4 regions of the Synechococcus sp. RC10A2 genome follow, and region 1 is predicted to be linked to each of the others. Evidence: riboswitches for the same ligand, from Rfam matches in the RefSeq annotation. Region 1 holds a riboswitch; each other region holds the start of a gene.
What was found. A riboswitch is a leader RNA that binds a small molecule or an ion and turns the genes downstream of it on or off. The one in region 1 is predicted to bind cobalamin.
Positions count from the first base shown of each region.

Region 2: linked by a shared signal. The riboswitch ahead of metE (5-methyltetrahydropteroyltriglutamate--homocysteine S-methyltransferase) and the one ahead of NW848_RS13240 (type II secretion system protein) in region 1 are both predicted to bind cobalamin.
Region 3: linked by a shared signal. The riboswitch ahead of NW848_RS08185 (sirohydrochlorin chelatase) and the one ahead of NW848_RS13240 (type II secretion system protein) in region 1 are both predicted to bind cobalamin.
Region 4: linked by a shared signal. The riboswitch ahead of NW848_RS15630 (TonB-dependent receptor) and the one ahead of NW848_RS13240 (type II secretion system protein) in region 1 are both predicted to bind cobalamin.

Region 1 is NZ_JANSHP010000097.1:26,321-33,369, forward strand. Features, by position in the region: gene NW848_RS13230 (sigma-70 family RNA polymerase sigma factor) at 1-415, shown strand, start outside; gene prmC (peptide chain release factor N(5)-glutamine methyltransferase) at 423-1,364, opposite strand; cobalamin riboswitch at 1,420-1,542, shown strand; gene NW848_RS13240 (type II secretion system protein) at 1,694-2,449, shown strand; gene NW848_RS13245 (metallophosphoesterase) at 2,453-3,160, opposite strand; gene trpC (indole-3-glycerol phosphate synthase TrpC) at 3,157-3,948, opposite strand; gene NW848_RS13255 (ATP-binding protein) at 4,058-5,809, opposite strand; tRNA gene NW848_RS13260 (tRNA-Thr) at 5,964-6,038, opposite strand; gene NW848_RS13265 (HesB/IscA family protein) at 6,063-6,446, opposite strand; gene NW848_RS13270 (type II secretion system protein) at 6,542-6,970, shown strand; gene NW848_RS13275 (J domain-containing protein) at 6,955-7,049, opposite strand, start outside.
Region 2 is NZ_JANSHP010000076.1:16,323-23,371, forward strand. Features, by position in the region: gene NW848_RS10875 (methyltransferase domain-containing protein) at 1-263, opposite strand, end outside; gene metE (5-methyltetrahydropteroyltriglutamate--homocysteine S-methyltransferase) at 478-2,721, opposite strand; cobalamin riboswitch at 3,127-3,332, opposite strand; tRNA gene NW848_RS10885 (tRNA-Arg) at 3,347-3,421, opposite strand; gene NW848_RS10890 (molybdopterin synthase catalytic subunit) at 3,455-3,940, opposite strand; gene NW848_RS10895 (MoaD/ThiS family protein) at 3,941-4,240, opposite strand; gene moaC (cyclic pyranopterin monophosphate synthase MoaC) at 4,179-5,273, opposite strand; gene moaA (GTP 3',8-cyclase MoaA) at 5,278-6,216, opposite strand; gene NW848_RS10910 (molybdopterin molybdotransferase MoeA) at 6,218-7,049, opposite strand, start outside.
Region 3 is NZ_JANSHP010000064.1:12,078-19,126, reverse strand. Features, by position in the region: gene NW848_RS08190 (hypothetical protein) at 1-175, opposite strand, end outside; gene NW848_RS08185 (sirohydrochlorin chelatase) at 287-1,315, opposite strand; cobalamin riboswitch at 1,345-1,481, opposite strand; gene NW848_RS08180 (heavy metal translocating P-type ATPase) at 1,610-3,925, opposite strand; gene NW848_RS08175 (heavy-metal-associated domain-containing protein) at 4,038-4,232, opposite strand; gene NW848_RS08170 (DUF5340 domain-containing protein) at 4,292-4,531, opposite strand; gene trpC (indole-3-glycerol phosphate synthase TrpC) at 4,595-5,515, opposite strand; gene hmpF (pilus motility taxis protein HmpF) at 5,779-7,049, shown strand, end outside.
Region 4 is NZ_JANSHP010000114.1:13,276-20,324, reverse strand. Features, by position in the region: gene NW848_RS15640 (pentapeptide repeat-containing protein) at 1-1,074, opposite strand, end outside; gene NW848_RS15635 (DUF1565 domain-containing protein) at 1,238-3,028, shown strand; cobalamin riboswitch at 3,120-3,261, shown strand; gene NW848_RS15630 (TonB-dependent receptor) at 3,301-5,244, shown strand; gene NW848_RS15625 (DUF1636 domain-containing protein) at 5,342-5,758, shown strand; gene NW848_RS15620 ((2Fe-2S) ferredoxin domain-containing protein) at 5,768-6,637, shown strand; gene NW848_RS15615 (hypothetical protein) at 6,641-7,049, shown strand, end outside.

The DNA of each region.
Region 1 (7,049 bases):
TGGTCTGTGGCGCGCGGTGCAGTGTTTTGACCCCCAGCGTAAGGCGGGGTTTGCGGCGTTCGCGCGGGTGTGCATTCGTCGACAGATTCTGTCGGAGCTAAAGCGTGCGCAGCGATGGGCAGCGCCAATCGTGAGCCTTTCGGAAGAGGGGGATGGACGCTCGTGGCTGGAGCAGGTGCCTGACCCGCGCCAGAACCTGTATGAGCAGCTGAGTGAGCGGGAGACAGCGCAACGGCGGCGCGAGTTCCTGGCGACGCGCCTCAGCCCGCTGGAAGCGCAAGTGGTCGCCTTGTATCGGCAGCACCTTACCTACCGAGAGATTGCAGCGCGAATCGGATGCTCGCCGAAAGCGGTGGACAACGCGCTGGCTCGAATCAAGCGCAAGGCGTACCGCCACACTTGCGAAAGCCGCTGAACCGCGCCTACTCACGAATCGCCCACACGACGCGCATTATCCCCGCGTAGTCGCAGACGATTCGTGGCTGCCGAAAGCCCCACGCGGGCAGCCGTTCGGCTAACAGGGGAGCCAGGCGCGGGCTGGTTTCGAATGCAAGGAGACCGCCCGCGCGCAACGCACACCGCGCGCCCCGCGCAATGCGGCGGTAGGGGCGCAACGGGTCATCGGCAGGCGTCAGCAGTGCGCTCTTCGGCTCGTAGCGCGTGATTTCGGGCTGCAGCGCGTCCCACTCGTCGGGCAGCACATAGGGCGGGTTGCTCAGCACCGCGTCCACAGAGCCTGCGCGCAGTCCATGCAGCCAGTCGCTTTGGATTAGCAGCAGGCGCGATTCCAGCCCCAGTCTCCGCCGATTCGCCTGCGCCCAGCGGAGCGCGCGGCGGCTACGCTCAATGCCGATGCCCAGCCAGTGCGGCGCGTGCATCAGGCAGGCAAGCGCGATTGTGCCCGTGCCTGCGCCTGCATCTACGAGGATTGGTGAGCAAGCGACCCCCTCCTTGAGGTTCCCCCTGCTTGCAGGGGGAACCGAGTCGGGCTGGTTCCCCTCGCGAAGCGGGGGGAACCTTAAGGAGGGGGGTAGATTAGCCGCCCATCCCAAAAACACCTCCACCAGCAACTCCGTTTCGGGGCGTGGGATAAGTGCGCCGCGCCCGACCATAAGTTCCAGCCCGTAAAACCACACGCGGCGCGTGATGTACGCCAGCGGCTCACGCGCTGCGCGGCGGCGTACCCAGCTATGCAGTCGCCGCGCGTGCCGCGCTGAAAGGAGCGCGTCAGGATGTGCTATTAGCTGCGCACGCTCCCAGCCGAGGCACGCTGCGACCAACGCCTGCGCCTCGCGCAGCGGCTCTGGTAGCCCTACCGCCTGCAACTGCGCCCCCGCCCACTCGAGGGCTTCGCGAACCGTCATCGGAGTCGGTATAATACCTGCGCTTTCGGCAAACGAGTTCGCGGCGGCTGAATGCACGGGAAGTCGGTGCAAATCCGACGCTGACGCGCAGCGGTAACTGGGGACGAACGCGACATATTGCCACTGGCTTCGGCTGGGAAGGCGTCGTTAGTAGGATGATCCAGAAGCCCGAAGACCGATTCAGCCGTATCTCGCTCGTTTCGCCTCGCGGGTTGGGCGAAAGAGCGCGCGCACGCATGTGCCTGCGGCTGGAGGCGTCCAGCTGGCAGCAACTGCGGCGCAAGCCTTCGTCCCGACCACAGAGCGCAACGCTTATGTGGAGGGATGAAATGATGCAACAGACACGGTACGCGAGCCGCGCACGCGGCTTCACACTGATTGAGCTGTTGGTCGTGATAGCGATCATCGCCATTCTGGCGGCGATCTTGTTCCCCGTGTTTGCCCAAGCGCGCGAGAAAGCGCGTCAGACCGCGTGTTTGAGCAACTTGCGCCAAATCGGAACTGCAGGCTTGATGTACGCCCAAGACTACGACGAGCGGCTGTTCCCGATTGCCTACGACGACTGGTCGCACTACTGGTGGGGCTATGTCGACCGCCAGAACCAGCGGCTGGACACGCAGCGCAGTTTCCTGTATCCGTACATGCGCAACACGGAGATTCAGGCGTGCCCGTCGTTCCGCGAGAGCCGCGCCTACCAGTACGGGCTTTTGGGCTACGGCTACAACTATGTCTATCTTAGCCCGATGCGCCCCCCGAACTACACGCCGATCGCGGTTGCGCTGGCGCAGATTAACAGCCCTGTCGAGACCGCGTGGCTGGCGGATGTGGCGCAGTGGCGCACTTGGGGCGCAGGTGCGCCTGTATTCGAAGGCACGGGCTTCCTCGAACCGCCCTCCTACAATAACCCCACCTTCCACGGGCGGCACAATCAGATGGGGGTCGTGCTGTGGTGCGACGGGCACGCGAAGGTGTTCAAGCCCGTGCTGCGCACAGAAGCCGCCTACGAGCCGCACCGTCGCTACAACTTAGGCAACATCGACCGCGATGGCAACCCCCAGACCGACGAGCTGATGGGCTTGGAGTAACGGCTACTCCAGTTCCCAGCGGTCGTTGCGGCGTGTGAGTGTCAGTAGTGTCGCGCCCTTGCAGAACGGGGGCGCATGGCTGAGCCACACGCCGCCCACTTGCTCTGGGGTCTCGGTCGGCGTGTGGGAATGCCCGCCGAGAATCACATCCAGTTCGGGGCACGCCTCTGCTAGCAGGCGGTCGTGCTGGACGCCAAGGTGCGTGAGCGCAATCAACAGGTCGGTTTCGGGGCGCAGGTGTTGTACCCACTGGCGCGCGGTCTCCAGCGGCGGGTCGAACAGGTACGCGCTGAGCGCGGCGACCTTCATGCGTGGGGTGATCATCGGCACGGTCAGCCCCAGCACAGCGACGCGTACGCCACGATGCTCCGTGCGCCAGACAGGTTGCACAGGCATCGGCGCGTCGGGATACTTGGGGCGCAGGTTGGCGCACAGCAGCGGGCAGGGCGCGCCCTGCGTCTTCGCCCGAAAGCCTGCCGTCGTTAGGTGGAACTCGCGGTTGCCGATGGTCATCGCGTTGTAGCCCGCCGCGCGCATCCAGTCCCACGCTGCTTCGGGACGCAACGGCACAGCGACATTCCCCGCGCGGATGGCGTCGCCCGAATCGAGCAGAAGCGCGTCATGCTGGGCTTTCAGGGCGCGCAGGTGGCTCACGAACGCCTCGTTCCAGCGGTTGTGGGCGTCGCTGGTGTGCAGCAGCGCGAGTCTCATCGGCAAGCGTCCATCCACTCCCGCACGACGGCGACGGGGTTGTCGGCGCGCATCAGCGTCTCGCCCACCAGCAGCGCGTCGACGCCCGCTGCGTGCAGTCGCTGCACATCGTCGGCGGTCTCTATCCCACTCTCGCTCACACGCGTGATCCCCTCGGGGAAGTAGCGCAGCAGGCGCAGAGTGGTGTCCAGCGACACTTCGAACGTGCGCAGGTCGCGGTTGTTGACGCCAATCAGCGTCGCGCCCGACTCGACGGCGGTCTCCAACTCCCACTCGTCATGCACTTCCACGAGGGCGTCCATCCCCAGCGATTCGGCGAGGGCGCGCAGGTCGTGCAGTTGCGCAGGGTCAGGCACAGCAGCGACAATCAGCAGAATCGCATCTGCGCCCAGCACGCGGCTCTCGTAGACTTGGTACGCATCAATCAGGAAATCCTTACGCAAGGCAGGCAGGGGAACCTGCTCGCGGACGCGGGGTAGGTATTCGGGCTTGCCCTGAAAGTAGGGTTCGTCGGTCAATATGCTTAGCGCGTCCGCGCCTGCTTCGTGATACTGCGCCGCAATCTGCAGCGGGTCGAAATCTTCGCGAATGACGCCCTTGCTGGGCGAGGCGCGCTTGAGTTCGGCAATCAGCGCGAGGGGGTTCGGGGTACGGCGCAGCGCATCGTGGAACCCGCGCGTGGGGGGAGCGTCTGCAAGGCGCGCCTTCAGTTCCGCGAGGGGTGTCGTGCGCCGACGGGCGTCCACCTCCTCGCGTTTGGTTTCCAGAATGCGGTGCAAGATGCTCACTGCGCGAAGCGTTTCGCCGCATGCGAGGGGATTCCTGCTGGGAATGCTGCTGCCGTGCTGTGTTCGGCGCTGGATGTTTGCCCGGAGGTGTTTTGCACGAGTCTGCGTTTTAATCGCAGACTCTGCGATTAAAACGCAGACTCTGCGTTTTCTCTGCATTTTCCGCGTTTGCCATCTCATAGCGGACGCTGCGTCCTTTTCCGACAGATTTAAGTTGACCTTGTTTGACCATTTTCTGTAAAACATAGAACGCCTGATGCTCTTTCACTTGGCACAAGCCCGCCGCCTCCCGTCGGGTGATTCGTCCGTGTGCGCGTACATACTGCAGAATCATCTGCTCCCACTGGACGGGTTCGAAACCGCGTTGGCGAACATAGGCGGATGGCATACCCAGTCGGCGGTAGGTGGCAGCCGAGAGGTGGTAAGTTCGCGCCCTGCGCTCGCCACGCCCTTCCACCAGCCCCGCTTCTACCAGTCGCTCTAGTACCGCGCGGGCGTCCGCATCGGATTTTTGCAAGAGTCGGGCGGCTTGTGCGGCTGTCAGACTGCGTTCTTGCCAGAGGGCATTCAGCAAGAGTAGTTCGTCCAGCCGCAGCGGGCGTCCCGCCTGATTCTCCTCGACCACCAGGCGCACGAATGCGAGATTCGCTCGCCCCCCAGGCAACACCAAGACGACATCGGCTGGCGTGCTGCGTTCGTAGGAGGGAGTGGGGCGTCCGTAGCGGAGTTGCTCGGTGAAGATGATGTCGATGCCGCGCCCCGTGCGCTCCACAAGCCCCGCTCGCTTGAAGGCGTCCGCCAAGAGCGGATTGCGCGGGCGCGGCGGTGTGACGAGGATATTGTTCAAATGCACACCTTCTGGGAAGCCGCCAGGATTGGAGATTTCGATGCGGTCATCGTGCCACTGGATGTGAACCGCACCCAAGCGCGTGTAATCGCGATGAATAAGGGCATTCGCAACAGCTTCACGAAAGGCTCGTTCTGAATAATCAGGCACGCCCACCCGCAGTGGTTCCACCATAACCTCTTCCTCGCGATAGCGGGCACGAAAGCGTTGAAGCACTTCCTCCATCACTCGGAGCAACGGGGAGCGGAAAAACTCGTTCACTTCCACCCGTTCACCCCGAAGCACCTGAAAGGCGACTTCGTGGGTAGGTAAAAAACGGCGCAAGGAGGCATCCTTGCCGAAGAGCAACAACGCTAACACACGGATGCGACTCACAGCGTGGTTCGCCTCCACAGCGCCCAGCGCTTTCGCCAGCTCTTCATCAGAAAGTTGCAGTAGCGCCGTGTCGCCTTGTCCCTGACTTTCCCGCACAAATCGGCGCAGGCGCTCAAACTCTAACGGGTCTAAATCGTCCCAAGTGGCGCCTTCAACGACAACAGTGGAGTAATCTAAAAGCCCACGAGTTGCCTGTAGGGATTGCATCTCGTGGAAATGCATCGGAACACATTCGGGCTGTCCTCGCCCGCCGATGATGCGCCGCACATAGACGCCATCGGTCGTACCCACAGGGGTGCGAACGGGCGGGACTTCTATAGCGACGATTTCCACGCCTTCAGGTTGCAGGGGCACGACATGCACTTGCACAGAAAGGGAGGGGCGGGTTCGGTTGGCGATGAGCGCCTGCAAGCGGATTGGGTCGGTCATGCTCCCGTGTCGTGGGCGTGCGCCTGTGGGCTGTCCGCTATCTTCCACACCAATCAGTACCCAACCGCTTTGGGCGCTGGCTCGGTTTGCCAAGCACACAACGGCATGAACGATCTCCTCATCGCGGAGTTCTCGTTGCTTTTCGCTCTTGAACTCCACATCCAAGCTTTCGCCTTGCTGGATGAGGGCGCGTAGCGTTTCGGGACTCATTCCTGAACTACCTCCTCCCAGCCCTCCACCACGATTTTGATAACGCCTGTTACGAGCTGTGCTTGCAGGTGGTTGGTGAGGGTCTGAAGGGTTTGTCGACCCGCCGCCCAACAAGTAGCGCACAAGAGAGGCGAAGGCAGGCGAGAAACACTCCTGGAGCCGACAGTGGGACTCGAACCCACGACCTGCGCATTACGAGTGCGCCGCTCTACCGCTGAGCTATGTCGGCTTCCGCCAAGTATTATACCCAAATCTACCCACAGCAACGGCAACTGCCGCAGCCTGCGCCAGGCGTGCCCATCTCGTCTTCGGTCTGGAACGATGAGCCGCACCCGCAGCTGTTAACAGCGTTCGGATTGTCAATCTTGAACCCGCCGCCGAACATGTCCTCGACATAGTCGATGTGTGAGCCATCCATGTAGCGGATGCTAAGGCTGTCGACATAGATTTTGACTCCGTGCGAGTCGAACACGAGGTCGGTCTCTTCAGGTTCCGCGTCGTCGATAGCCATTTGGTACTGCAGTCCGCTGCAGCCGCCGCCTGCGACCCAGACCCGTAGCCCCGCGTTCTGGATGCCCGACTCTTCCAACAGCGTCTTCAACTCGTGCGCCGCGCGCTCCGATAGCGTGATTGCCATAGCGTCCTCCTGTCGAGGGGAATTTTACCCGATAATCCCTCCACATCCCTATAGGGATGTGGAACAACCCTCCCAGATGTGCGTTGGAGGCTACGATGCGCTGGCTACGCGGGATGACGATGGTGGAAATTTTGTCGCTGGCGGTGATGAGTGTGGCTGTGTTGGCGGCATTTGCGCCGCGTGTGTCGTATCACCTGCCGCGCGACCCCGAAGCGCGCCTGCGCGTGGTGCTGGCAGAGACGCGTCACGCGATTCTCGTGTTCTATCACGACACGGGCGTTTACCCGACCGACCTAAGCGATTTGACAACCACAGAACCGCCTCAGTTTGGGCTCGATCGGTGGCGGCGTCCCAGCATGATGAATCCCGAGTATTATCGCGGTCCGTACCTGCACGCGGTTCCGCGCTGCCCAATTTCAGGCGAGGAGTTGGAGTATTACTGCGATTCGAAGACGGGCGAGATGAAGGTGCGCTCGCCCGCGGAGGGCGTCGGCAGCGACGGGCGTCCCTATCGCGAGTGGTAGGAGGCTGTGATTCGGGCGCGTCGCCACAAACGGCGCGCCCACATGACGCCCAGCACGAACCCCAGACCCCCGCCGACCC
Region 2 (7,049 bases), on a different contig from region 1:
TCCAGCCCGCCCCAGCGCACCATCTCGTGGACAAAGTCGTGCTTGGCCTGGATGAAGTTCTTCCGCCGCGGCGGGGATCCGTAGTGGCCCAGGTGAATATGCTCGCCCCAGTAGAACTCCAGGATCCCGTCTCGCGTCCATTCGTCGTAGGCGCGGGCTACCGATTCAGGAGAGCGGTACTTGCGGGCGGTCAACAGGTAGGCTCCCAATCCTATAGCTAGGAGCAGGACTAGGCCCCAAAAAACCCAGAGTGTTGGATTCATTAGAACTACCTTGAGATGGCTAGAGATGGCAATTGATGATTGTTGCTGCGGTGGCAACAGACACAGCGGGGATCCCTTCTGGCCTCCGTTGATCCAGCGGAGCAAAGCCCCACTCTCATCTTGCCCTATTTGCCAGCCGCAAGGCGGCCTAGGAGTGTCGTAGCCGCACGGTTGCCCGCGGAGGAGACGCTGGCCTGAGCAACCTTGCCGGGGGCTAGGTGGCCTGGAGCTCCTCCCTTAGACGCTGAGTGGCTGCCACCATGTTTTTCAGGGCAGGGATCACTTCCTCCCAGCGGCGGGTTTTTAGGCCGCAGTCGGGGTTGACCCAGGTTTGCTCTAGCGGCAAGTGGGCCACTCCCAGGCGCAGTTGCCGGAGAATCTGCTCGGTGTCGGGCACCGCCGGGCTGTGAACGTCGTAAACGCCGTTGCCTACCTGGTGGCGATAGCCGGCTTGGGCAATCTGCAGCAAGGTTTTGTTGCTGCTGCGGCTGTTTTCGATGGAGAGGACGTCGGCATCCAGACGCTCGATGTGCTCGATGATGTCCCCGAACTCCGAGTAGCACATGTGGGTGTGGATCTGGGTTTCGGGCTTGGCGCCAGCGGTAGTCAGGCGGAAGGCCTCCACCGCCCAACTTAAGTATTCTGGCCAGCGCTCTTTTTTCAAGGGCAGCCCCTCTCGCAGCGCTGGCTCGTCCACCTGCACCATCGCGGCTCCGGCAGCTTCCAAGTCGGCCACCTCTGCCCGCAGGGCCAGGGCAATTTGCAGGGCCTGCTCGCGACGGGAAACGTCAACGCGGGGGAAGGACCAGTTGAGCATGGTTACCGGCCCTGTCAGCATCCCCTTGACCGGCTTTTGAGTCAGAGATTGGGCCACCTTGAACTCCCGCACCGTCATGGGGCGAGGGCGAGACACGTCGCCGTAGAGAATGGGGGGACGCACGCAGCGGCTGCCATAGCTCTGCACCCAGCCGTGCTCGGTAAAGGCAAAGCCCTGCAGTTGTTGGGCGAAGTATTCCACCATGTCGGTGCGCTCGAACTCACCATGCACCAGCACATCCAGGCCAATTTCTTCTTGGATGCGGATGCACTTGGCAATTTCGGCGTCGATGGCAGCTTCGTATTCGGCCTGGGAGATCTCGCCCTTTTTGTACTTGACCCGCCACTGCCGGACTTCGGGGGTTTGGGGAAAAGAGCCGATGGTGGTGGTCGGCAGCGGTGGCAGCTTGACCTGCCGGCCTATACGCTGCTCGTAGGGAAGGGAGCGCTGGAAGTCCTGCGCCGTCAGGTTGGCCAAGGCCTGGCGCACTGTAGAGTTGGGGGGATTGAAGTCCTGGAAGGCCTGCCACTGCTGCTCCAGCTCCTGCTGCTGGGCGGCGGTGTCTTCGCCGTTGAGGGTGCGGGCCAGCAGAACCACCTCGGCCAGCTTCTGCTCGGCAAAGCTGAGAACATTGCGCAAAGGCTCTGGCAGGTGGGTTTCCAGAGCAGCGTCGTGGGGCACAAATTGGAGCGAGCAAGAAGGCTGCACCCGCAGGTTGGGGGCTAGGGCTTGCAGCTCTTGCAGAGTGGCCAGAACGGCTTTGGGCTGGATCTGCCAGACGTTGCGCCCGTCCACTACCCCCGCCCCCAGGATCTTGTCGGCGGGGAAGCCGTGGGCTCTGACCAGTTCCAGGTTGTGGCCGCGGGTGAAGTCGAGGCTGAGGCCAGCTACCGGAAGCTCCACCGCCCAGGGGTAAGTCTCCCCCAAGTCGTCAAAGTAGGTAACCAGGTGGAGAGGGATCCCCACGCTTGCAAGCCAGCGGTAGGTCTGCTCCACCGCTTCCTGAAGACTTTTGCCTTCGCTGGTCACCAAGATGGGCTCATGGACTTGCACTTCCCGGATCCCCAGGCGCTGCAGCTCCTGCAAGAGTTCTCTGTAGAGAGGAAGCAGCTTCTCCAGATCCCCCCGCAACTCGCCAGAGCGCTGGCTTAGAGCAAGAAGGGTAACCGGACTGAGGAGGACGGGGCTGGTGCGGTTTCCTAGGATCCCTTGCGCCCGTCGCACCGTGGCCAGGAAGTCGTCGAAATGGGCCTGAGGGATCGCGTCGGCCTCAATTTCCGGCACCAAGTAGTGGTAGTTGGTGTCAAACCACTTGGTCATTTCCAAGGCCGGCAGCCCCTCCTGCCCCCGCGCCATGGCAAAGTAGCGCTCCAGGCCTGATAAGCTCTGAAACCGGGAGGGAATCAGCCCCAGCCAGGTGGCCCAGTCCAAAACGTGGTCGTAGAGGGTTTGATCTCCTACGGCAATGTGGTCGAGGTTGGCCTGTCGCTGGGTTCGCCAGGCCTGACTCTCCAGATCCTGCAGCGTCGCCAACAAGGCTTCCGCCTCCAGGGTGCCGCCCCAAAAGGCCTCCAGGGCTTTCTTCAGCTCGCGGCGCTTGCCCATGCGGGCATAGCCTAGGGTTTGAGTTTCAATGGCCATAAGGTACCTTGTCCTGAATCGAATTCGGTAATTGAGGTTGCCGCCAGTTGTCATCCAACCTAGGCAGCAAGAGATGGCCGCCGACATGCCTATCGGTGGCATCCCGGCAGAAGGTTTTCCCTAGGCCAGGAAACCTGCCGGAGCTGTCAAGGCGTTCCTTCACCCTGGCGGCTTGCCCACTCTGCACAGGGGGATGCCCAGAGGACTCTTTTGTGCAACCAAAGCGAGCAACCGTCCTCCTAGCTGCCCCTGAGCTAACTGCTCAGCTCTCTTGTCCGCGCTTTTGACTGAGTGCCTACGATCCGAGAGCGTCGAAAATCCGTAAGCAGGCCGATGAAAAAACTTCGAGACGGGAACGGGCTAACGTCAAAATGGGGAGCATATCTGTACCTCGCAGATATGGTGAACTGTGGAAAAACCGCCGGCGGGCATTCTGACTTGCTCAGTTTTGGAGGGGCTGGCTTGCGTCTCAAGGCCTCTTGCAACAACGAACTAGGGATCCCAAGTCCAAAACCGGCTCACAGCTGCGGGACAGCGGCAGATTCTCACTGCACTTTCCCCGTTGCCTCTGACGGCTGATCCCCGTCAGAACCGACAGTAGACTTTATCCTATCACTGGTTTTAGCGGGACTGGGCGGATTTGAACCGCCGACCTAGCGCTTAGGAGGCGCTTGCTCTATCCAGGCTGAGCTACAGCCCCAGGTCAGGTACCTCACTGATACTAGCAGAGAGGCTAGGGGGTATCGCCGCAAGGCTGCCGAGCAATAGCGTTCTTATGGAATTGCTGGAACAAAGGCTTTGCTTTCTGACACAAAACCCAACGCGGCGGCTCACCCCAGTAGTACTCTTTTTTCCAAATGGGCAAGCGCTCCTTGATTGCATCAATGATGTAACGTGCTCCAGCAAAAGCGGCGCCGCGATGTTCAGCTGTAGCACCAACCCAAACCGCAATATCACCAATTGCAAGATGACCCTGGCGGTGACAGGCAACAGCACCGCAGAGGCCAAACTTGGCGTGGGCTTCTCGGAGGATCTTCTCGCCCTCCTTCTGGGCAAGGATCTCGTAGACTTCGTACTCCAAGCTGAGAACAGGTTTGCCCTGGCTGTGGTTGCGTACCCAGCCCTCGAAGGTTACTAAGGCACCCGCTGTGTTATTGACGAGCAAACGACTGAGTTCAGCTGGCTGGATGGTGCTATCCACAATTAGAAAACGCAGCATTTAGCCCCCACAAACTGGTGGAATGAAAACTGCCAAGGCACCTTCATCTATCGGCCTAGTCAAGTCACAGAACTCATGATTGACAGCAACCTTAACGTCCTCCGCTGCTAGCGAAAATCCATACTTTGCTTGCAGCTGCTGATAGAGCTCTAGGTAGTTTGCTGCACTGGTTTGCAGCACTTCGCTGCTCCGCTGAGCCTGTTCCCGCAGCACTGCTACATATTGAATTGTTACGGTCTTACTTAGGACAGATTGAGTTACCATGGCTGCAACTACCCCAAACTGATTGGAAAGTGGCATACTCCTCGGCGGTATTGACGTTCATGAGCTCGACCTCATGGTTGGGGGTAACTAGGGTGCAGGGCTGCCTGCTGAGGATTTCCACAGGGCAGTACACCCCTTCCGCGTAAGCCCTTTCTAGTACCGCTGCAGCTTGAGGAGTATAGATGGCGCAAAGAGCTTCCGGGAAGCCGCGCTCGGGGTTAACATAGCAAGTCGCGATTGTTTCGGCTTGGTAGTGATCCAGCAGCTTTTGGATTGTTTCTGACCGAAGGTTCAGTAGATCACAGGCAACAACCAACCAGTTAGCTTCAGGATGAGTATTCAAGGCAGTCAATAGGCCACTGATCGGGCCAACGCTTTCTACTAGATCTGGTAGTGTGGGCAAGAGCTCTAGAGCTGTGCCCGACCACTGACCGGCACGCGCTGACAAGTAAACCTGCTGGCAGTAGGGCTGCAGCAGTTCATAGAGATAGGCGGCGTGGGGTTTGCCAAAAGGGTTCAGCAGCGCTTTATCGCGACCCATGCGCTTGCTACGTCCCCCTGTGAGCACCAAGCCATAGAGGGGACGTTCCAGGAGGGCGTTTTTGCCGCCGGACTTAGTTACTAGGCGGGTCTCCTGGATGCAGATATGGGGCGACACCGACTTGCACATGTCATAGATTGTCAGCGCTGCTGTTGCCGCACCACAGAGAGCTTCCATTTCAACCCCTGTCTTAGCGCTGGTCTTGACAGTGCAGTGGATGGTTACAAGCAAGTGATCATCAATTGTGATATCAAAGGTGCAGTCTTCAACAGGGATCTGATGACAAAAGGGGATCAGTTGGTCAGTTCTTTTAACAGCCATTGTACCGGCAATGGTTGCTGTCTGAAATACCGGTCCTTTTTTCAGGTGGATATCTTGGCCAACAACATAGGATCTGAGAGCAGGTGGCAGTTGAACTCTTGCCCGTGCTGTGGCCGTTCGCAAAGACACCGATTTGTGGCTAATATCTACCATATGCGGATGGCCTTGAGCATTAAGATGGGCCCATGTACGATCAGCTTTGTCCATAGAGCTAGCCCCCTAAGCCGTACATTGGGTGTGAGACCTGCTCAACCCGGCGCAGTGGTTTCATCCCCAAAAGCTGCTGGTAAATTTGCTGACGTTGGCCTGGTGTTTTGTCTCGAACCGAGAGACCCTCCTCACTAAATAGGCAGGCAAAGAGACGACCATCAGCTGTCAAGCGCCACCGGGAACAGCTGCTGCAGAAGGGCTGAGACTCAGAGGCAATAAATCCAACTTTAACATTCTCGTCGATTGTAAAGTAAAACGCTGTCGAATCAGGTGCCGCTGGAAGGGGGGTTAGAGTATAGCGTTCTTGCAGACGGGCAATGCACTCTTGTGCTGAAACGTAGTGTTCTTCATAGAGAGAGTTGGCATAGCCGACCCGCATCAGCTCCAGAAAGCGAACTGTCACGCCTGTCTTGCGGGCAAACTCAACGAAATCAAATAGCTCGCAATCGTTGATCCCCCGCATTACAACCGTATTGACTTTGAGGCTAAATCCCCGGGCAATACCCTCCTGGATATTACGGAGAATATCCGCCAGGCAGTCGCGACGGGCAATTGCAGCTTGGGTGGAGGGCTGTAGGCTATCGAGGCTGACATTAAGGTTGAGAACATTGGCAGCCTTGAGAACGTCCCAGTAGCGGTGGAGCAGCAGGCCATTGGTTGTTAGGCTGAGGGACGGGATCTTCAGCTTGGCAAGTTCCTGAATGACTTCATCAAAGTCTTGCCGAACCAGAGGCTCACCACCTGTAATGCGAACTTCTTCAATGCCATAGTCCAGCAACTCGCCAATAATTTCTTTGTATTGCTGCGGAGTTAAGTAGCTACTTTTGTCCAGAAATTCTGGATGCAAAGGCATGCAGTAGCGGCAGCGAAGGTTGCATTGATCGGTTAGAGAAACCCTTAGCTTGCGAATGCGACGATTCCATTGATCCACTAGCTGCATCTTAGTACCACGGATAGAATTGGATGCTTTGCTCGGGGCTGAGGATAGTTTGAGCCGGGGGTAACTCTACAAAGCCATCGCTGTCTGTTAGAGCGATGAAGTCTCCGGAGTTGTTAGGCATAATCGGTGTAAAGACTCGGTTGGCGCTCATCTTAACGGGCACAAAAAGAGTGAGATTGGGTTTGAAGGTAATGACTTCACTTAGGTGCCCAGAGTCAGTGTTACGGTTGAGGAGATAACGATGCAAACATACAAGAGCTGAGATGGGGTTGCCTGGGAGGCCCCAAACTATAGTATTGGCCTGATGGTCGATGCCAAACCACATTGGCTTGCCTGGCTTTTGCGCCACGCCGTGGATGTAGGCAGTAACACCACAGCTTTGCCAGATGGCCGGCAAGTAGTCACACTTTCCCCTTGAAACACCCCCAGAGTAAATCAAGAGGTCGTAGTTTGGGGTATTGGCTTGGTAGTGGGTGGCAATGGCAGCAGGATCGTCCGGAAGGTGATCGGTCTCAACCTCGGTATACCCGTAGGCAAGAAGAGCCGCTCGGAGGGCCTCAGCGTTGGAGCGCCGCAGTTGGTAGGGTGCAGGGGTCTGCTCAATGGGAATCAATTCGCTGCCAGTTGCCACAACTTTGATGCGAGGAGTCCTCTCAACTTGGATGCGGCTGTAGCCAAAGGAGGCCAAGATCCCGACGTGGATGCTCTTGAGGGTAATGCCGGGGCGGAGAACCAGCGCTCCTGCAGAACAATCGCTACCTTGGGGATGAACAAAATCACCCCTGTTGCGTTCGACTTCCTGGGTGATGGTGGCAATTCCTCCCTCGATACGA
Region 3 (7,049 bases), on a different contig from region 1:
CCCCATAGGAGGCCCCAATTGCAGCCAGGAGCCCAGGGATCCCGGCCAAGGACAGGGAAACCTTGGGCAGGGTCGGCAGGATCTGATCCAGCAGGCCCACCACCAACGCGAAGACAAAGATCCCGCTCCCCGCGGCAGCGGCACCTGAGACCCAAGAGGAGCGGGAGAACATCATCGTTTCTGTTTTTTCGCTAGCAGAACCACCGGAGCAGGAGAACCAGAGGTCAGGTTCACAGATCGCCTGCCTGCATCTCAGTTTATCCCGCCGGCAGCCTCTGTTTCTCGCTTAGGGCACTTGCCAAGCCCGCTGGTGGTAGCTCTGCAATTCGGCCCAGGGATCCGCTGCTGCTGCGGGGGTATGGCCGTGGTTGTGGTGATGGTGAGAGTGATGGTGATGGGATCCGTGCCCATGGGAGTCATGGTCATGGTGATGAGTATGCCCCGCTCCCAGCTCTGCGCTCACCGCCAGGCGAAACTTGCAGAGGTGGCAGTTCATCAGGGTTTGGCCCTGGAGAGCTTCCTGCTCCAGTTGCTGCAGGCTGTGCAGCACCGCGTCCACAAGGCCCAATTCCGGCAGCATCAGCCAGTCGATCTCGGGGTATTGGCGTCGCCGTTCTTGCACCGCCGCCTCGATTTTTTTCACCAGCACCCCTGTAAAGAGAAAATAGGGCAGCACAACCACCCGGCGCGGCTGCCAAGAGAGGGCCCGCTCCAATCCCACGGGCAGGCGGGGATGGGTAATGCCGATAAAGCAAGTTTCCACAGCGGCAAACCCAGATCCTTCCCAAAGCAGCCGAGCCAGTTTACAGGCTTCGGCATTGGCCTCGGGATCGCTGGAGCCGCGACCCACAAACAGGAGCACGGTTTCTGCTTCTGGGATCCGCTGCGGTTGGGCGGCCATCAAAGCGGCCAATCGGTCTCGCAGCAGTTGCAGGATCTCGATGCGGATCCCCAACGGCCCACCGTAATGAATGCGCAACTGGGGATAGAGGGCCTGCAGGCGATCCAGTTCCATCGTCACATCGAACTTGTTGTGGCGCGCCCCAAAAAGCAGCAGCGGCAGGGCCACGATCTCCTGCCACCCTTGGGCCAAGCATTGTTCCACCCCCTGGGCAATACTGGGCTGGGCTAGCTCCAAAAAGCAGGAGATCACCGGCCGATGGGGGGTGAGGGATTGATAAACTTGGGCCAGCTCCAGAAAGGCTTGCTGCCCTTCAGGGTCACGGGATCCATGGCCGATGAGCAACAGGGGCAAGGCAGGAGAAGAAAACTGCCCAACCGCACGGGGAGGGGAAAAACTGAGGACATCCAACACAAAAAACTCCGTTCCTTGTGAATCGCAAGGGGTACAGGACAACGGCAGGTGGGTGTTCTGGCTGAGGGAGGGATCCCATCACAGTTGCGTCACAGTGGCGGACTTGCACCGCACTTTCCCCAGTCTGCCTGAGCCTTTTAGGTTAGCTTGCCGCTTGTCGTTCACCAAGCCCCCTGGGGGGGATGTCCTTGTCTGCCAGAAGATAGCCCTGAGGCATGAGCGGTACGGCAGACTCATGCTCAAAGGGCAGCAAAACTGTTGCCGCGCTAATCCCCCTTGCCCCTGGGAGAGGGCCTAACGCCGGCCTGCCGGTCTGTGGGCTCGAAAGTGTCGCAGGCGCAGGGCATTGGCGACCACCGAAACGGAACTCAGGGCCATGGCTGCCCCCGCCAGCATGGGGTTGAGCAGCCAACCGGTGAAGGGGTAGAGCGCCCCGGCGGCAATCGGGATCCCGAGCGTGTTGTAGATAAAGGCGAAGAAGAGGTTCTGGCGGATGTTGTTGAGGGTGGCCCGGCTGAGTTGAATGGCTGTGGCGACTCCCCGCAGATCCCCCGACATGAGGGTAATATCGCTGGCGGCCATCGCCACATCCGTACCTGTACCAATGGCGATCCCCACATCAGCTTCTGCCAGAGCCGGAGCATCGTTAATGCCATCTCCCACCATCGCCACCCGCCGTCGCGGTTGTCTTAGGCTGCGTATGTAAGCTGCCTTCTGATCCGGACGGACTTGGGCAATTACCCGCTGAATGCCTGCTTGCCGAGCAACCGCTTGGGCCGTAGTGGGGTTATCCCCGGTTAGCAGGATCACCTCTAGACCCATCTGTTGCAGCTGTTGCACTGCCTCAGGAGAGGTGGGTTTGAGCGGATCGGCAATGGCCAACAGCCCCACCAGACTCTGGGATTGCGCTACGCCGATCACCGTTTTGCCCTGGCTTTCCCAATTCTGAACCCGCTCTGACCAAGAGGGATCCCAGGGGATCCCCATCTCCTGTAGCCAGCTCAGCCGACCGATGCGAATCCACTGATCTTCCACCCAAGCTTCTGCCCCACTGCCTACCCTTGCCTGAAAGTGCCAGGCAGGAGGGATCACAATTTTTTCGGCTTCGGCTTTCTGCACCACCGCCTGGGCCAAAGGATGTTCCGAGTGCCGCTCCACTGCCGCTGCCAGGCGCAACACCGTCAGGGGAGAGGAGCCATTAGCCCAAATATCGGTGACAGTGGGACGACCTTCGGTCAGGGTGCCGGTTTTGTCCAAGACCACCGTGCGCAAGTCGTGGGCCAATTCCAGGCTGTCGGCACTTTTCACCAGGATCCCCAATTCCGCCCCTCGTCCCACGGCCACCAGGATCGAGGTGGGGGTCGCCAACCCCAGCGCGCAAGGGCAGGCGATGATCAGCACCCCAATTGTGTTCACCAAGGCCAGTGTCGGGTTATCGGCCAGCACCCACCAGAGCACAAAAGTTAGAACTGCCACCCCAATCACCGCCGGCACAAACCAGGAGGTGACCCGATCCGCCAACTGTTGAATCGGAGCTTTGGATCCCTGAGCTTCCTGCACCAAGCGCACGATCTGGGCCAGAACTGTGTCTTTGCCCACCCGCCGCGCTTCCATCACAAAGCTGCCCGTCTGATTCAGCGTTGCCCCAATCACCTCATCCCCCGCCGATTTGACAACAGGCAGGCTCTCGCCGGTCACCATCGACTCGTCGAGGGTGGAGGATCCCTCTAGGATTACCCCATCCACCGGCACCTTCTCGCCGGGGCGCACCCGGATCCGATCCCCCACCTGCACTTCCCGAATCGGAATATCCTGCTCCACCCCATGGCGAATTACCCTTGCCGTTTTCGGTTGCAGCCCGATCAGCTTGCGAATGGCCTCAGAGGTTTGCCTTTTGGCCCGTTGCTCCATCCACTTGCCCACCAGAATCAGGGTGGTGACCACCGCCGACACTTCGTAATACACATCGGGATGCAGTCCCTGCCGATGGAAAGAGTCGGGGAAAACCGTTGGGAAAATGGAATAGAAGAAAGCCGCGCTCGTCCCCAAGGCCACCAGCGTGTTCATATCCGCTGAACGCCGTTGCCAAGCGGCCCAAGCGCCTCGATAAAAATGCTTGCCCACCCAAAACTGCACCGGAGCCGTCAGCAGCAACTGCAACCCAGGATTGTGCAGCCACATGGGAAAGCCCGGGATGTCCATCCCCAGCATCATCGGCAGGGATCCGATCACCAGCACCGTGCTGATGCCCACCCCTATCGCCACCTTGAGCTTCAGTTCCCGTTCTGCGGCCCGTTGGGCGATCCGCTCTGGATCCGACAGATCGTCCAGCTGCCAATCCTCCTGGATAAGGCGCGCCCGATACCCCGCCCGCTCCACCGCCCGAATCAGCGCCTGCGGATCCACCAGCCTGGGATCCCCTTTGACGGTGGCCTGCTCGCTGGCAAAATTCACTGATCCGTGGGACACCCCCTGCACCTGAGTGAGGGCCTGTTCGATGCTGCGGGCGCAGGAGGCACAGCTCATCCCTTGCAGGGCCAACTGCCAAGTGCCCTCAGGAGAAGGCGCAGAGGCCGATAGTGCACCCGATGACCCTTTATGGGCAGACATGGCAACACCTTGTTGATGAAACGACAGCTACTCTCCACCCTGGGCAGGGCGAAGGCAGCCATCTGTACAGAAATTCAAAACAGACGCCCGACCGTTCCCGGCCCAAAATTGACTAGGCCGGGGGATATCCCACCTGGGTGAGGGCCTGCCGCAAATCGCTCACAGACCGCTCAGAAGTGATCCGCACCTGTTTGGTTTTGGGATCCCCTTCCACCTGCGCCTGGGGATCCAGTTGCCGCACCGCTTGCGCAATGGTGTCTATACAGGCCCCACAGGCCAGCTTGGGCACCGTCAAAACAACCTGCATCTTGGAAAACCCCCCCAATGCCACTGAAAGGATGCTAAACCTTACAGTGGGCTGGAAGGTCAAGAGGGAGGCTGAGGCTCGTCCATATTCCAGCGGTAGTCCACCTGATAGCCCCGCTGTCGCCACTCTTCCTCCAGTTGCACCTGTTGGGTGAGGGCTTTGCGCAGGGAGTTGATCAGCTCTTGCGTGCGGCCTCGGTTGCCAAAATCCTGTTCCTCTACTGCCGGAAAGGTTTGCCGCTCCAACACCCGCAGCAGAAATTCGTAGTGGATATGAGCCGGCACAGGAATACGTTTCATCGATCCAAGCAATCCTTAGAGATCAATTGTTCTCGCAGAGATCCATTGATAAATGGTTTTCATTCACTGAGATGACAACAGGTGGCGCACAGCTTGGCCGGGATCCGGCTGGGTCACCAGCGCTTCCCCCACCAGCACAGAGCGCACCCCCCAGGCCCGCAACTGCTGCAGATCGGCGGGGGTATGGATGCCGGACTCGCTGACCACAGGCAGATCGCCAAGGAGCTCCGAGTGGGCGGCCAACAGGTCGCGCGTTGTGTTCAAGTCCACCGCAAAGGTTCTCAGATCGCGATTGTTGATGCCAATGAGCACCCGTCCTTTGGCCTGTTGCAGGTGCGGCAAGGCCAAAACCCGCTGCAACTCTTGGCAAGTGTGCACCTCCAACAGAGCCGCCATGCCCAGTTGCTGAATGAGCTTGAGAAAATAGCCCAAATCCGCATCCGAGAGAATGGCGGCAATCAAGAGCACCGCATCTGCCCCCAGGCTGCGGGCCCAGAGGATTTGGTAAGGGTAGAGGATGAACTCCTTGCAGAGGATGGGGATCCCTACTGCCTGACGGATCCGGCGCAGATACTCGCCGCTGCCCTGAAAGAACCGCTCATCTGTGAGCACCGAGAGGCAACTGGCCCCACCGGCTTCATAGCTCTGGGCAATGGCTACCGGGTCAAAGGGATCCCGGAGGATGCCGCGGCTGGGAGAGGCTTTTTTGACCTCGGCAATCACAGAGATAGGGTGAGGCGACTGGGTGAGGGCCGCCACAAAATCCCGCACCGGCGGAGCCTGATCCAGTTGCCGTTGCAATTCCTTGAGGGGAAGCTGCTCCCGTTGCCGCTCCACCTCCTGCTCTTTATGCCAGACGATCGCTTCCAAAATGTGGCGCGGTTTGGCTTCCGGCGCTGTTGTCTGGTACACCTGAGAGGCTACGACCACCGGCGGGGCAGGAGAACGCCGACGAACAGAAAGCGGCTCACCTTGCAGCTCCATACAAACCCTGAGCAGAACCCTACACCACACCCTAGACTACCTTAGTGCTCCGCCACCGGTTTGAATAGCTACCCCAGGCATCCCCAAAACTCATCTGGCGAAGGCGTTTTTTTTACCCTATGGTTGAGTCTAGAAAGGTGGTGTAGTCTTTATGCGCCTCGGCGAGCCATGTTCTGGCGGCCGTTCATTTTTCCCCGGCCAGGGGCAGTGGCTCGGTGAGGTCAAGGCTGGTGCTGTCCATGCTGTTTTAGAGGAGTTCAGGCGTGCTGTACCTAGCAGAGCTATCCAAGCCGATTGGATTTGCCAAGTCGTCTCTGCAATTGCTGGCCAAGCAGCAGCAGGACAATACCTGGGTGGCCGTGAACGAAGAATCCATTACCTTGGAAGGCCGCATCGCCCAGGAGGCTGGGCGCTTCAAGGATGGGTCATTGGTGCTGGCGGAAATCTCCGGCAACCGTCAGGTCGCCCGCATCAGCGAAGCCGCTCGCCAACTGGTGACCTATCTGCAAAACTTCAGCCAACTTCAGCTCAGAGCCCGCAGCCAGGAGGAGGAGATCGAGGTTTGGAAACAGTCCCTCACCTTTCAGGCGCATGAGCTTACCCGCCGCGAGATGGAGCTAGCAGCTCAAGAAGAAGAGGTGCAGCGGCTGTATGAGCAATACAAGAGTGTGGAGGAAGATCGCAAACTTCTGGACAGCCTCAAAGAGGAACTGGCAGCCCAGCAAGCTTACTTGGCTGAACAACAGCGCCTGATCGGAGAGCAGCGGGAAGCTCTGAATCGGCAGCGGCAAGAGTTGGAAGCCCAGTTGCAAGAAGCTCGCTCCAGCCGCTTGGGGGAGGCAGAAGCAGCGCAGCTACAGGCTTTGATGCAACAGCTCCAGGAGAGTCTGCATCCGGCTGGAGATCCCTTGGCGCTTCTGCAAAGCTTGAAAAGCCACATTCAGCAGCAGCAGGAGCACTTGAATCAACAGATTGCCCAACTGGAAGCAGAACGTCAGCAGGCCCAGGCCCGGCAAGACGAGCTGGATCGAGACTACCGCGCTTGGCAAGAACGCCACACCGCTTGGTGGGGATCCCAACGATCCCTGGAGCAGAGCCAAGCCGAATGGCATGCCCGCCAGGGATCCCTGCGAGCCCATCAAGAGCACCTGCAGAGGATTCTCCAGCAGCTGCAATCTCAAGAGAGCCTATACCAGAAAGCCTCTCGTCTGGTGCAGGAGTACGACTTCATCGTCGATGGCAGCAGCAACGGCGGGTCAGGTGCCTCAGGGTCTGCGATCTCGGTCGAGGAGCTGGCGGCCTTGGTGAGCCAACTGCGCCGAGATTACGAGCAGCGGGCAGCCCAAGTCAGCCAACAGCGGGCCGAGCTGGAGCAAAACCGGCAAACCCTGCGGGAGCTGCAAGAGCGGCTGGCCACCGCCTCTCCGGAGGAGCGGTTCGACATCGAACTGGATATCGACTACGCCCAGTCTGCCTGCAGCGCCCTAGAGGAAGCCCTGCTGCCTCAGGAGAAAAACCTGCAACGGGAATACGA
Region 4 (7,049 bases), on a different contig from region 1:
TTGTTCGGGGGAAAGGCGACGCACCCGGCGAAAGTCCGCGCCGGCCACGATGGCGCCGGCGTAGGCCCCGCTTTTAAAATCGGGCTTTTTTCCTGGCTGAGCCGGAGAAGCCGTCTGCAGGGATCCCACAAACAAGAGGGCGCGGTAGAGATCGGCGCCGCGCAGGTCGGCATTGCGCAGGTTGGCCCCGCAGAGGTTGGTGTGGCTGAGGTCGCAATCCCGCAGGTTGGCTCTTTCCAGGCTGGCCTCGCTGAAGTCCACCCCCCGCAGCAGGGTGCCATGCAGGTCGGCCCCTTCCAGCATGGTGCCCAGATTCACCACCCGGATCCCGTTGAGGCGATCCCGCTGGTAGCCGCCTTTGCCGTCCAGGATGGGCCGGCCCAGGTGTTCGTCGCGGCGCAGGGGGCTAAGCAAGTTAGCGGTGGAGAGGAAGCGCAGGATCTTGGCTTTGCCAAAGCGATCCACGCCGTTGAGGAGCGCCGCCGTGCGCCCGGCCGCAATGGCCCGCTCCAGGGGCCAGTCGTCCAACTGCCCGTCAGGGGAGAGAACCAGGTTGGAGATGCCCTCGAAGTAGGCGTCGATGGTCTGCTGCTGGGTGATGATGTTCTGCTGGATGGTGAGGTCGCGGGAGATGACGTACTGCCGCCAGGCGATGTAGGCGGCCAGGAGGGCGATCAGGATCTGACCTGTAGCCCCGAACACCTCGCCCAAAGCCCCGATGGCCTCCCAGCTCAGGGATCCCAGGGCCGAGAAGGCTCCACTCCAGACCAATCCTCCCATCACCGCCAAGCCGAGAGCTGCTGCCGCCCACCCCAGGCTGGGCCAGGTGGTCAGCCACTGCCAGAGGTCGCGCCCGATCTGCACCCAGAGCGGCTGCCCCCACCAGCCGGCCAGGCCCAGCCAAGCCAGCACCGCCCCCCAGCCCAGGGCCGGCTGCCCTGCCCACTGGCCCAGCAGCAGCAGCAGGGCTGGGATCCCCAACAACAGCAGGTTGAGCAGGGGGCGCCCAGACGAGAGGGAAGCCAGCGGCAACTCTTGGGAGGAGCCTTCGCGGGCAAGGGCTTCGTCGGTCATGGCAAGGGTATACTCTAGGGGTAGCGTTGGATCTACAAAAAGAAGCCTGCGTCAGTCCGTATTTGGAGTTGGGGAAGAGGGCAGGATCCTGCCTGTCAGGTTTGGTAGGATAGCCTCGACCCTCCTTCCTTGTCTGGCCCAGCCTGGTGTGGGGATGACTCCTATGATCTCTTCCTTATCGTTCATCCGTCTGCAGAAATCCGGCGAACACCAATTTACAGCAGTCCTGCCTGACTTGCGGTTGCAGCGTCACGGCTCCGCGACGCTGACGCGACTGGCCACCTCTTTGCTGTTGAGCACCAGCTTACTGCTGGCGGCAGGAAGGGATCCCAGTTGGGCGCAAACTTCCCTGGACACCGGCCTTTTGGAGAAGCAGGCCCTGCCCCAAGCGCCGCCGCTGCCGGACGACCGCCCCGCCATTTTTGTGGATGCCGCCAATGGCAGCGATACCCAAGGGGATGGATCCCGCAACAACCCCTTCAAGACCATCACCCATGCCATCAGCCGGGCGCCAGCCGGCAGCATCATCCAGCTTCTGCCGGGGGTGTACAGCGCAGAAAGCGGCGAAGTCTTCCCCATCCGCCTCAAGGCCGGCCTTATCTTGCGCGGGGACGAGTCCACCTTGGGAGAGGGCTACCTGATCGATGGCGGCGGCACCTACATGAGCCCGACCTTGGCCCGGCAAAACGTTGCCCTGCTGGCAGAGACCGGCTCAGAGGTGCGGGGGGTTACCCTGCGCAACCAGGGTCGGCGCGGCTACGCCCTCTGGGTAGAATCGGCTTCCCCACGCATTCTCAACAACAGCTTTGTGGGCAGCATCCACGACGGCATTTTCATCGCCGGCGCCTCCAACCCCTGGATAGAAGGCAACCGCTTCTACAAAAACGGGGCCAACGGCATCTCCGTCTTGGGCACCTCCCAGCCCACCATTGTCAACAACCTCTTCCAAGAGACCGGCTTTGGCCTCACCATCGACCAGCGCTCGGCGCCGATTGTGCGCAACAACCGCATCCTGCAAAACCGCACCGGCATTGTGGTCGGCGGCAGCGCCCGTCCCATCCTGCGCAACAATCTCATTGCCCGCAACCTGGAGACTGGCCTGACAGCTATCACCACCGCCCAGCCAGATTTGGGCACGGCTTCGGATCCGGGCAACAACATTTTTGAGGGCAACGGCCAGTACGACATCCTCAACGCCACCCGCAGTCTGCGCCTCAACGCCAACGGCAACCAACTGGCAGGCAAAACCAAAGGGGAACTGGATCTGGCCGGCCAGACCACGGTGGCTGCGCTGCCCAGCAACGCCCCGCCACCCATTGCGGCAGGCGGCTTGACGCTGCCCACAACTCCGCAGGCCGAGCCTCCGGCTCCCAGCAGGGATCCCCAGCCGGCGGCGGCCTCTCCCACCTTGCCGGTGGTGACGGTGCCCCAATCGACTGCCCCCGTTCCCCCTCCTGCAGCGGGATCGGGAGGGCGCATTTTGCCCAGTGCCCCCCCTCAGCCGGCAGGCGCTCAACCCCAGGAGTTTGTTGCCGTCCCCTTCACCCCCGATGGCTCCACCACGCCTGCCCAACCGGTTGAGCCTGCTCCTGCCACTCCCGTCCGCCAGCAATCTGTGGCTCCTCTCACGGATATTACTACCCTCCTGCCACCCCCGGCTCGCCGACAAGCGGGCAGCAGCCCAACAACCCCCCCTGTTCCCGTTGCCGCGGCTCCAGAACCGGCGGTAGCCCCAGCAGAGTCGGCCACCCGCTTTCGTGTGCTGGTGACCCCCAAGGGCAGCGACGATTTGCAGCGGCTGCGGCAGCTCGTCCCCGAAGCGGTGGAGACCGTGTTCAACGGCAGGAGGGTGCTGCAGGCCGGCCTCTACGACAGCCGCAGCCAGGCCCAGTCAGTCTTGGATCGGCTGTTGGACGCCGGCTTTGACGCGGTGGCGGAGATGATCTTCCGTTGACCTCACTGCCCAGGGATCCCCCCCGGCAGGATAGGAACTCCCCAGCAGGGAATGTATGATGCCTAGCACGGCTTTTTCCAGAGCAATGGGGAGGAAAGCCGTGCCGTCAGGTTGTCCTGGGGATCAGCCAGGGCAAGCAATGGGGAAAGTCCGGTGCAAATCCGGCGCTGTGCCGCAACTGTGATGGGCTGAGGCCCTCAGTCAGGATGCCCGCCTGCGGCTTTGGCTCAAAGCTTAGCCCTTCCGCGTCGCACGGAAGCAGGAGCAACCGGATGAAAGTAACTGTATGTCTCAGCCTTGGGCTGGGGATCTTGAGTTTGGGGATCCCGGCCTGGGGGCAGGCAATCTTGGATACCGGCCTCAGCGCCGAGATTTTGAATCAACCCGTCACCACCCCGTTTCGCCGTCCCGGCCTGCTGCGAGAGTCTTCCCGCCCAGTCTATGTCATCACCCGCCAGCAGATGCGCCAGCAAGGGGCAAGGACGGTGCAGGAAGCCCTGCGCTACTTGCCCGGGATCCTCAGCGATGGCACAGCGGGAACTCAGTTGGGAGCTCTTAGCTCTCAATTCATGCGAGGGGCGCGAACGGCGCAGGTATTGGTGCTCTTGGATGGCCGCCCTCTCAACGATCTGGGTTTTTTCGGGGGGTTTGACCTCTCGCAAATCACCACCGATGTCGTCGAGCGAATTGAAGTCTCCCCCGGCGGCGGCTCTACCCTGTACGGCTCAGACGCCGTTGGCGGCGTGATCAACATCGTCACGGTGGAGCCGCAGCCAGAAACGGAGACGGTGCTGGAAGCGGCGGTCGGCAGCTACGGTCTCAATGAGCAAGGGATCCAAAGTCGCGGCCAAGCCCAGGATCTGGGCTGGGTGCTCAGCTATCGCCGTCTGCAAAGTAACAACGACTTTCCCTTTGCCATTGAGCGGCTGGGCAAGTCAGGCAGGCGGGAAAACTCGGCGGTGGAGTACCACAACTTGCAGGCCAAGCTCACCTGGCAACTGGCCGAAGATCAAGTCCTAACAGCCAACGCCCTCTACCTCAACAAAGCCTTTCGCGTGCCCGGCAGTGTAGAGTTTCCCTCTCCCGACGCAGAGCAAAACACCAACGATCTGCTGCTGGATCTCAGTTGGCTGTGGACTCAGGAAACAGGATCCCTGCAGGCAAGAGTCTTTTTGGACGATCTCAACTACCGCTTCAGCGCTCCGCAAAGCCAGGGATCCCGCGACGTCATCTTGCGCAATGGCTGGGGATCCCAGCTTCAATATGCTTGGCAGGCCGGCGAAAACCTAGAGGGAGTTTTGGGGGCAGATTATCGCTCTATCTCAGCCCGCAATACGACTTTTTCTTTTGCCAGGGGTTCTGCCAATATCAACTACGACGATACGGTTAACCAGGGGGCCCTGTTTGCCCGCCTGGACTACAGCCCGGATCCCCAGTTCCACCTCGACCTGGGCATCCGTCAGGACTTCAGCAGTTTGGCCAACGGCTCGGCCACCTCGCCGGCTGTGGGGATCCGGTGGGCAGTTGCCGAGGGAACTACCTTGAGGGCCAGCTACGCCGGCAGCTTTCGCACCCCCTTGATCTCGGAATTGTTCTTTCGGCTGCGCGGCTTTTTTGAAGTGGATGGCAACCCCAATCTCCGCCCAGAGCGAGGGGAAAGCTTTGACATTGGCTTAGATCAAGCCTTGGGAGATTTTGGCCTGCTGCGCTTAACTTTTGCCCACAACCGCATCCGCGATGGCATCACCTTTGTCAGCCTTGGGCCGCGCCGGGGAACCTATGAAAATATCGGGCTGGTCGAATATACCGGCCTGGAAGCGGCTTTAGATTTGCGTTTGGGGGAAAACTGGACGCTTTTTGCCAACTACACCCTCAATGATCCCATCATCCGCGCTGCCCTTAACCCGGCCACAGTTGGCAAAGAGCTAGCCTTTGTAGGAGCCGATAGCTTCAATCTAGGCCTAAGCTACCGCCACGAGCAGGGCTGGTACGGCTCGATTTTGGTCCATCACATTGGGAGCTTTTTTACCAACAATGCCAATACGGAATCCCTGCCAGGCTACACCACCGTGGCTCTGCGCGGCGGGATCCCGTTGGCTGAGGCCCTGAGCCTAGAGTTGGGGATCGACAACCTGCTGGATGAGCAGTATGAAGTTTTCCCCGGCTATCCCGGAGTTGGCCGCACGCTGAGGGTGAACTTGCGGGGGCAATTTTAGCGATATCCCAGGCTGTTTTTAACTCTCCGGCTGACCACTTTTAGCGAGAACTTTCCAAGTTGATTGTCTGCTTTACGGTTTAGTTTGGATGCAACTTATGGCGATCTCAACCAACTCTCTATCTCCTAACTTTTCTCCATCGACAACTTCGGCTCAAGCTGAGGCCGAACATTACCTCTGGATCTGCACCACCTGCGGATCTCGCTGGGTGAACGGCCAAAAAGAAGGGACTAGCAAAGGAGAAATGCTCCTGGCCGCCTTGCAATCGCAAGTGCTCAATTCCCAATTGCACCTGAAGCCAGTTGCCTGTATGAGCGGCTGCAGCCATGCCTGCGTGATTGCCCTAGCAGCCCCGGGGAAGATGACCTATGTCTTTGGCGATCTCGATCCAAAAGATGTAGAGCCAATCTTACAAACGGCGGAGCTGTATTTGACAAAGCCCGATGGGATCCTGCCCTGGGCAGAGCGCCCCATCAAAAAGGGGGTGATTGCCCGCATTCCGCCAATCCAATAGGAGCAACCTATGGCCGCTTTCAGTCCCTGGATCACGCCCTTAAACCAGACTTGGCAAGAGGTTTCCCCCACCGGCTGGACAACCGTTTACGAAGGGATCCCGGCTCACATCGACTGTCTTGGGCCATTGCTCTATGAGCTCTTTCAGGAGCGCTGGGCCGAGATCCAAGTGGGCCAGGTGGTGGAGGGAGGAGTGCTGGAGGCGGCCTTCAAGGATCCCCCTGCTCTCTGTGTGCTCTACGACGGCTATTTGACCGTGGCCACCGAAACTTGGCATTTGCACCTGTGTCTAGAAGAGCACCAGGGCGGCCCCTACAGCAGAACTCCACCTGAGCTGCGCCGCAAAAGATTGGTCGGCCGCGCCGCCCTCTATCGCCGCCTCAATCCGCAGGGCCAGCCTCGCCAATGGGGGATCCAATTTTGGAACGGAGCAGAGGAATCGCTGCTGCAGATCTTTTTGCCCAGTCCCTTTTTGGGGCCAGGAGAAGACTACCTGCCCGAAGGCAAAGCCGACTATCAGAAGCTCTCCCTTTATGAACGCCTGCGGGCCATTTACGTCGAGGGAAAAGAGCGGATCCCGTATGAAGATAACCCCCTCAAGCGGCCCTATTTGGCGGTTTGCCGTTCCAGCCGCTGCTATCCTTCTCGCCACTATCAGCCCGTTGTGGAAGCTCTGCAATCGGCCCTGCGGGAAGCCAATTTGGATATTCAGGTCATTACTTCCGGATGCCTAGAAGTCTGTCAACAAGGGCCGGTGGTTTTTTACTCCGGAGATCGCACCTGGTACAAGCGGGTTACCCCCCAAGTAGCGCGGCAAATTGTCCAGGAGCATCTGCTAAAGAACTGCCCCTTGAAAGCTCACCTTTTTCCTGGAGATTAGCCTATGGTTAGCCTACAAGCTCTTGTCCAGTCCATCCCCAAGCCTCGCCGCGGGATCCCAGAAGTAATTTGGATCCAAGCCAGCCGAGATCTAGCCCAAGGTCGATTTTGGCCCAGCCTATTTACCACCATCGGCTGCCTGAGCAACATTGCCTATACCTGCACGCTTCCTTTTGTAACTGTTGGCATCATCGCGGGCACCACGTTAACTCGCCAAAGGGCAATTATTAGCGCTTCGATGATTTGGCTGGCCAACCAAATCTTTGGCTACACCTGGCACAACTATCCCCGTACACCTGATTCTTTTGCTTGGGGGTTGGTCTTGGGGATCGGCACGGTGGGGGTCGCTTTTGCTGCCGGCTACCGACCTCTGTTTTCTCAGTCCAAACCTATTAGGCCAAGGCAATTGCTGC